Regions from separate parts of the Rhizobium sp. 1399 genome, predicted to be linked through region 1. Evidence: riboswitches for the same ligand, from Rfam matches in the RefSeq annotation. Region 1 holds a riboswitch; the other holds the start of a gene.
What was found. A riboswitch is a leader RNA that binds a small molecule or an ion and turns the genes downstream of it on or off. The one in region 1 is predicted to bind cobalamin.
Positions count from the first base shown of each region.

Region 2: linked by a shared signal. The riboswitch ahead of cobU (bifunctional adenosylcobinamide kinase/adenosylcobinamide-phosphate guanylyltransferase) and the one ahead of J2X71_RS27595 (ABC transporter substrate-binding protein) in region 1 are both predicted to bind cobalamin.

Region 1 is NZ_JAVDSU010000011.1:12,028-16,223, reverse strand. Features, by position in the region: gene J2X71_RS27605 (ABC transporter ATP-binding protein) at 1-325, opposite strand, end outside; gene J2X71_RS27600 (FecCD family ABC transporter permease) at 322-1,347, opposite strand; gene J2X71_RS27595 (ABC transporter substrate-binding protein) at 1,359-2,384, opposite strand; cobalamin riboswitch at 2,562-2,871, opposite strand; gene J2X71_RS27590 (hypothetical protein) at 2,927-4,159, opposite strand.
Region 2 is NZ_JAVDSU010000011.1:156,172-160,367, reverse strand. Features, by position in the region: gene J2X71_RS28370 (chloride channel protein) at 1-1,051, opposite strand, end outside; cobalamin riboswitch at 1,259-1,653, shown strand; gene cobU (bifunctional adenosylcobinamide kinase/adenosylcobinamide-phosphate guanylyltransferase) at 2,005-2,529, shown strand; gene cobW (cobalamin biosynthesis protein CobW) at 2,534-3,580, shown strand; gene cobN (cobaltochelatase subunit CobN) at 3,591-4,196, shown strand, end outside.

The DNA of each region.
Region 1 (4,196 bases):
CGATGAGGCCGCGATGCGGGGTGCGGCCGAGGCGGACGATATCGCGCACGGTGAGCTGCGTGTCGGTCGTCGACTGCTGCTCGACCAAGGCGATGCGGCGGGCAAGGGCAGCGCGCGAGAGGCCGGAGACATCGTCGTCGCCGAGGCGGATGACGCCGCTTTTGACCTGCCGCAGCCGGCAGATCAGGCGTAGCAGGCTCGATTTGCCGGAACCGTTCGGCCCGAGCAGGCCGAGCACCTTGCCCTTTTCGACTGATATGCTGATGCCGTTGACGATGACGGTATTGCCGGCGGCATAGGTGACCTTGTCGACTGATATGCTCATGCGCTTCTCCGCACGCGATAGAGGATGATGGCAAAGGCCGGTGCGCCGAAGAGCGCGGTGACGACGCCGATCGGCAAGATCTGTTGGGGAATGATGATGCGCGAGACGATGTCGGCGCCGACCATGAAGATCGCTCCGCCAAGCGCAGTCGCCGGCAGCAGGCGGCCATGCGCGGGGCCGACGAGGAAGCGGGCGGCATGGGGAATGACGAGACCGACGAAGCCGATGGAACCGACCATGCTGACCACGCCTGCCGTCATCGCCGCTGTCACGCCGAGCAGGGTGAACTGCACGCGGCGCACGGCGATGCCGAGGGAGGCTGCGGCATCCGTGCCGAAGGCAAAGGCATCGAGGGCGCGCACATGGGCAAGACAGACGATCAAGCCTGTCAGCGCGACCGGCACGGAGAGATAGACATCCGGCCAGCGCACGCCGGAAAGCGAGCCGAGCAGCCAGAAAAGCACGCCGCGCGCCTGTTCGGCATTGGCCGAGGTTGTGACGATATAGGACGTCAGCGCATTGAAGAGCTGCGAGCCCGCCACGCCGCAGAGAATGATGCGCTCGCTGGTGCCACCCGCGCCCGCCGCCAGAATGCCGACCAGAAGAAAGGCGACGACGGCGCCGATGAAGGCGCCGCCGGAAATGCCGAGCACGCCATAGCCGAGGCCTAGGATCATGACGCAGACGGCGCCGGTGGAGGCGCCGGCGGAAATGCCGAGCACATAGGGTTCGGCGAGCGGATTGCGCAGCAGGGCCTGCAGCACCGTGCCGCAAAGCGCCAGCGACGCGCCGGCACTGGCCGCCACCAGCGCGCGGCTGAGGCGGTAATCCCAGACGATGCCCTGGTGGATGCGGCTGAGTTCGAATGCCGTGCCGAACAGGCGGTTGGAGACCGCCTTTGCCGTGGTGGCGAGCGGGATCGATATCTCGCCGATCGAGACGGCGAGACTGATCATGATACCGAGCAGGATGAAGGCGGCGATGGTGAGCGTGGCAAGCACCCACCATCGTCTCTGTGGCAAGGCAGCCTGGCTCACTGCGCCAGACCGGAGGCGGCGATGCCCTTTGCCAGGATTTCGATGCCGTTGATCGTGCGGATCGTCGGGTTCATCGACTGCGCGTCCATCATGATGAAGCGCTTGTTTTTGACGGCATCGAGCTCCCTTGTGACCGGATCGTTTTCCAGGAAATCCACCTTCACCTTGGGATCGTCGGCGGCATAGCGGCGGCGGTCCATGGTGGCGATGACGATGACGGCGGGATTGGCCTGAGCAATCGTTTCCCAGCCGACGAGGGGCCATTCTTCCTCAGTCGTCACGACGTTCTTCGCGCCGAGTGCCTTCAGGATGTAGGCAGGGGCGCTGTTCTTGCCGGCGATGAAGGCATCGCCTTTCACTTCCTTGCTGGAGAACCAGAAGACGACAGGCAGGTTCTTGGCTGCAGCGCCTGAAACGGAGGCGACGGCCGCGGCCTCGCGTTTCTTCAGGTCGGCGATCAGTGCATCGCCGCGGTCGTTCACGTCGAAGATTTCGGAGAGTTCGGCGATTTCCTGATAGATCAGGTCCATCGTGAACAGCTCCTTGCGCACGCCGTCTCCGCCATCGGTGTTGATCTTGGCGACGCAATCGGCCGGCGCGATATAGGTGTTGATGCCGAGATCCCCAAATTGCTTGCCGACGGAGCCTTGGGCGCCGACATGCCATTCGAATTCGGCGGCCACCAGATCGGGCTCGGCACCGACGACGGATTCGAAGCTCGGATCATTATCGGCCAGCCGTCTGATCTTGCTGTTGGCCTCGGCATATTGCGGCAGGACCGGGCCGACCCAGACGGCGGTGCCGGCGATCTTGTCGGCAAGGCCGAGCGAGAAGAGCACTTCGGTCATGCCCTGGCCGATCGAAACGATCTTGGCCGGGGCTTTTTCGAAAGTGACCTTCTGGCCGCAATTGCTGAGGGTGAGGGGATATTGGGTGGCGGCGAAGGCGGGTGCTGCAAGGCCGGCCAGGCAAAGGCTGGCGAGCCCGAGCGCAAGGGAAAAGCCTGGAATAATCTGGCGCATTGGAAACTCTCGATCGGAAGGAAAAGGGCTAGCAGACGCCGGCGCGCGCAGATGCGTGAGCAAAGCGTGGAGGGAGGGCTAGCGGCGGGTGGTCCAATCGGGACGGATCGCGTGCGGCAAGCGGCAGGAAATAAGGTCAATCATATCTGCTCCTTGTCCAGGCATCCCCGCCTGGCTGATTGGATTGCGATTGACGGCAGGTCTCCTGGCTCGCGGATGTCAGCCGGTCATCTGCCTTCCCGCGCTCGCGCGCAGTGGCATGGCCCTGAGGCCGGCGGAGATGATCGCAAGCGATCACTCCCGATATGACCAGCTCGCCGGTGATTTCCTGGAATGAACGACGAGGCATTCATTCCGGATATAACCGGCAATCCGCTTACAGTTGCGGGGGCAGCCACGGTCTTGGTCCCTATTGGGTCGTCCGCACCGTGTTCCCTATTAATCCCCTTGGAGTCTTCCTCGGGGAACCGTCACCCCGATCTATGACGCCGCCATGGGCTACGTCAAGCGTGGGGAATGCGAAGTATGGTCGGCCAACAGGCTCAGTGACTGGTGCCCGAGCCGCCGGCGGCGACCAGCGTGAAAGGCTGGCCCTCGACGGGGATCGTGCGCGTTTCCTTCAGTGTTTCGCTACTGACAAGGCGGATCAGGCTGTGGCGAGGATCGGTGATGGCGATATCATCGCCGGCCACGGCCAGCCGAGGACGCGGATCGCGCCAATGGCCGTCCTTGCTGTAGGGCTCTGTGACGGTTTCCGATCTGACGATCTCGCCCTTTACCGTATCGAGCAGATGCAGCCTGCCATCTTCTGTGAGGATATAGGCATTCTGGAACTTTGCCGGATCGAGTACAAAATCGACGCGCCGCGTCGGAAGGTCGATGATGCGGTAAGGCGCGTCCGTATTGTCAGGATCGATCAGCACCAGCTTGTCCTCCCCGTAATTGCCGAGGAAGAACTGCATGGAGCGGCCGCCGAGCAGCGTCGAGACCTTGCCCCGCGGCAGCGACACGCCATAGGCGAGCATCTCGACCGTGGGGCCTTCCGCGCCGCCCGGACGCGCAACGAGCACGCCTTCCTCACAACCGAAGGCGACGAGACGAGCAGAGGTCGCCTCGCCATGCAGGCCGGAGCAGGGCGCGACATCGCCGATCTGCCGACCATCACGATCGAGCACCCGCAGGCCAAGGCGCGGCGGCAGTTCGCCCTCCTTGACCGGCGCCTGCATGTTCGGCACCGAAACCAGCAGGTGATTACCCATCGGCACCGCGACGCCGTGATGGGCGGCGATGGTATCGACAGCCTTCGGCTCCGGCTTTTCCTGCAGCAAGCTGCTTTCTTTCAAGAGATCAAAGCGGTCGGTGCGATCGTAGAAGATCGCCACGTCATCGCCATGCGTCACCACATGACCGGGCTTCTCGCCCTTTATCGTCGTGCCGATCAGCTTCGGCGGCGCCACCTCGAGATCGCGATGCTCCCCATGATCGGAAAGGGCAATGCCGGTATCGATGGCATGAACGACATTCTCTTCGCCCTGGACGGCAAAGACCGTGCGCCCGGTGTCGCTCAGCGACAAGGCGGCATAACCTTCGAGATCGAAGCGACCGATCTGTCTACCGCTTGCAAGGTCGATGGCGTGGACGACCGGCAGGCTGTGATCAGCCACGAAAAGCCGCCAGCTTTCCTGCTGTTCCTCCTCGGCGCGGGAAGCCGATGGCAAGGCGGCGGATGTGAGCGCGGTGGCGACTGCGAAGATAGCGAAAAGGCGCCGGGACATGAAACTTCCTTTAATGTAATAACATTACATTCCCGTT
Region 2 (4,196 bases), 140 kb from region 1:
CGAAGAACAGGCCGCCCCTGAAGCCGGAGCCGATCGAAATGGCCGATGCCACCGATTTCAGAAGGAAGAGGCCGATCAGCGCGGGAATGGTGATCTCATGGGAGAGGTTCAGATGCAGCGCGCCGTGGCCGGCGGCCAGCACCTGCGGCGAGACCAGCGCCAGCAGGCCGACGACGAGGCCGCCGAGCGCCGGGCGGAAAGGTAGCGCGATGGCGCTTTTGCGCGCCAGCTCCTCGACGAAGGAGACGCCCTGCATGATGAGGATGCCGATGCCGGCGCAGAAGGCGCCAAGGGCGATCGCCGGCACGTAATCGGCGGGCTGGACAGCGCCGAAGCTGCCGACATCGATGATGAAATCGCTGCCGGAGAGCAGGCGGGCGACCAGTGTAGCGACGAGGGCGGCGACGACGACAGGCGTCAGCGAGACGATGGTGTAGGTGCCGATGATCAGCTCGAAGGCATAGAAGGCGCCCGTCAGCGGTGCATTGAAGGCGGCGGCGATGGCGCCGGCTGCACCGCAGCCGACGAGGACACGCATGTCGGAGCGGCGCAGCTGCAGCTTCAGGCCGAATTTCGAGGCTATGCCGGCTGCAAGCTGCGTATAGCCGGCCTCCAGACCGACGGATGCGCCGAAGCCGTTGGAAACGAGATTCTGGATGGCGACGAGAATGCTGTCCGTCAGCGACAGGCGGCCGCCATGCAGGGCATTGGCCTCAATCGGGTCGACCATCGGTTTCTTGCGCCATCTGGCGAGAATGAAGATCAACAGGCCGAGCAGCATGCCGCCGGCAACCGGGGCCGTCATCAGCAGGAACTTGCTGTCGATTTGCGAGGCACTGAGCCTCGTCGTGCCGTCTATGCCGAAGATCAGCCTGTGCATCTCTTCCGAGACATAGCTCATGGCGGTGACCGCAAGCCCCGAGGCGATACCGACGAGCGCGCCGGCAAAGACCATTCCCATTTCGCTGTGTCGTATGAGCGCGCGCAGGCGTCCCGGATCAAAGACGGTGCCGAGAGGGCCGAGGCGGCGAATATCCATTCGGGAGAGCATCATGGGGAAACTAGGCGGCAGGAGTGGGGGTCAAGGGCGGAGCCGGCATCCGCATGAGCGGCAATTGCGGCAAAATACCGACTGAGCCGTAAAGTTTTTGTGACGTAAACCTTTGATTAAAGACGATAATATCGGTAGTGTAAGTCGAGATGATCTCTGTGTGCACCCGGTGCACCGATTGACATGCCCGGGGCGGAAGCCTAACCATGAATTGACATAATGGATGGTTCCGGATCGGCCTTACGCCTTCCGGATGAAAAGGGAATGTGACGGGGCGGACCCAAGCCGGGCGCCTTCATCACAGCCGACCCCGCGACTGTAGAGCAGTCAGGGTCTTCCGTCCGGTATTTTAACCGTTGCGCTGACAGCCTCGCATTCTGCAGGCGGGCAAGGCGGGATAAATGCCGGAAAAGCCACTGGAATGCATCGTGATCAGCCGGGGCAGGACGCCTCTATCTCTACGAATCGTCCGCCTTTTCACGAGACGCAGCCGGGAAGGCGAGGCAGATCCGCTGGCACGACCAGGGGCGACCGTATCAGGTCGCCCCTGTCGCGGCCGATAACTGCGAGCCAGGAGACCTGCCATCCGTGCCGGGCATAATGCCCATACTGGGCCGTTTGCCCGCTGCCAGCACGGAGGTTGTCTTGGCTGAAGGATTTGATTCAGCGCTGCCTCTGGTGGTGCGTGTGAAAGGTGTCGGTTCGGTATCCCCTGATGGGATGCGTCTGGTGCCTGTTGGTGGACGTTACCCGGCGTGCACTTTCCTCTCCTCCCTCATTCCTGTGCTTGTCACAGGAATCCAGCCACGGCGCGTCCGCGCAGTGAATGAATCTACGCCGTCGTTGAGTGAGTCTCTTGTGCCCAAGGACTTGGGCACGCTGGATCCCTGTGACAAGCACAGGGATGAGGGAGGTGGGTGGAGCCGCGCCTTCGCTCCAAGGGCGGCCGTGGCATGACCAAGAGCCTTCTCAACGCCACCTTCATCCTCGGCGGCGCCCGCTCCGGCAAATCCCGCTTCGCCGAAAACCTCGTCACCACAAGCGGCCTCGACCGCCACTACATCGCCACAGGCCGCGCCTGGGATGACGAAATGCAGGCGCGTATCGACCAGCACAAGGCCGACCGCGGCCCCTCCTGGACCACGCATGAGGAACCGCTCGACCTTACCGAGCGCCTTGCGGCAATCGACGGCGAGGGCAGGGCTGTTCTCGTTGATTGCCTGACGCTGTGGCTCACCAATCTGATGATGGAGGGGCGCGATATCGCCTCCCGGTCCGCCGCCCTTGCCGCCTTTCTGCCGCAGGCAAAGGCGCGGCTCGTCATCGTTTCCAATGAAGTCGGCCTCGGCATCGTGCCTGAGAACCGCATGGCGCGGGAGTTTCGCGACCATGCCGGCCGGCTGCACCAGATGATCGCGGCTTCGGCCGACGACGTGTATTTTATCGCGGCAGGTCTGCCGCTGAAAATGAAGGGTTAAATCCATGCAGCAGAAAATTCCCGCAACCGTCATCACCGGCTTCCTCGGTGCGGGCAAGACGACAATGATCCGCAACCTGCTCACCAATGCCGGCGGCAAGAAGATTGCGCTCATCATCAACGAGTTCGGCGATCTCGGCGTCGATGGCGATGTGCTGAAGGGCTGCGGGGCGGAGAATTGCACCGAGGACGATATTATCGAGCTCACCAATGGCTGCATCTGCTGCACGGTTGCTGACGATTTCATTCCGACGATGACCAAGCTTCTGGAGCGCGAGCAGCGACCGGACCATATCGTTATCGAAACTTCAGGCCTTGCCTTGCCACAGCCGCTGGTCGCCGCCTTCAACTGGCCGGACATCAGAAGCGAAGTCACCGTTGACGGCGTCATCACCGTGGTCGACAGCGCCGCTGTTGCCGCAGGGCGTTTTGCCGATGACCATGATGCTGTCGATGCACGCCGGGTCGAGGATGAATCGCTCGATCATGAAAGCCCGATCGAGGAGCTCTTCGAGGATCAGCTGACCTGCGCTGATCTGATCGTGCTCAACAAGACCGACCTGATCGACGCTGACGGCCTTGGCCGTGTGAAGAGCGAAGTCGCCTCGCGCATCGCCCGCAAGCCTGTGATGATCGAGGCCAGGAATGGCGACGTGCCGGCAAGCGTGCTGCTCGGCCTCGGCATCGGCACGGAAGACGATATCGTCAACCGCAAGTCCCATCACGAGCTGGAGCATGAGGACGGCACGCCGCACGATCACGACGAATTCGACAGTTTCGTCGTCGAGCTTGGCGCTATCGCCGATACATCAGGTTTCGTCGAGAAGCTGAAGGGCATTATCGCCGAGCATGACGTGCTGCGTCTCAAGGGCTTCATCGATGTCTCCGGCAAGCCGATGCGCCTGCAGCTGCAGGCCGTGGGTGCCCGCATCGACCAGTATTTCGACCGCGCCTGGACGCCGGGCGAAGCACGCAGCACGCGCCTCGTCGTCATCGGCCTGCATGAGATGGATCAGGACGCGGTGCGCAAGGCGATCGAAGCGCTCGCTTAGGGAATAATCGATGCATCTGCTTCTCGCCCAACAGGGAACAATCAGCGACGGGGGCGAGGCCATCGACCTCGGCCAGTCGCCGGGCGATATCCTGTTCCTCTCGGCCGCCGACACCGAGCTTGCGGCAATCGCTGCGGCTCATTCCGGCGGGGCGAGCGGGCATACGCTCAGGCTTGCGAGCCTGATGAGCATGAAGCATCCGATGTCGGTCGATACCTACGTCGAACGCACGGCACGGCATGCGAAGCTGATCATCGTGCGGGCGCTGGGTGGGGCGAGCTACTTTCACTACGCGCTGGAGGCGCTGCATGCGGTTGCCGCTCGTAACGGGGCGCTGATTGCGGTGCTGCCGGGCGATGCGCGGCCGGATGCGGGGCTGACGCCGTTTTCCAATGTGTCGCTTGATGATCTGAATGCGCTGTGGGCGTATCTGATCGAGGGCGGCGACGCCAATGCGCAAGGCTTTCTTGCCCATGCATCAGCGATGCTTTCGGGGGCGGAGAAGCCGGCGCCAGCCGCGCCGCTGATGAAGGCGGGGATCTGGTGGCCGGGGCGAGGGCTTGTCGGAGTTGAGGAGTGGCGGCGGCTTGCCAAAGCCGAAGTTCGAGTCCGGCAG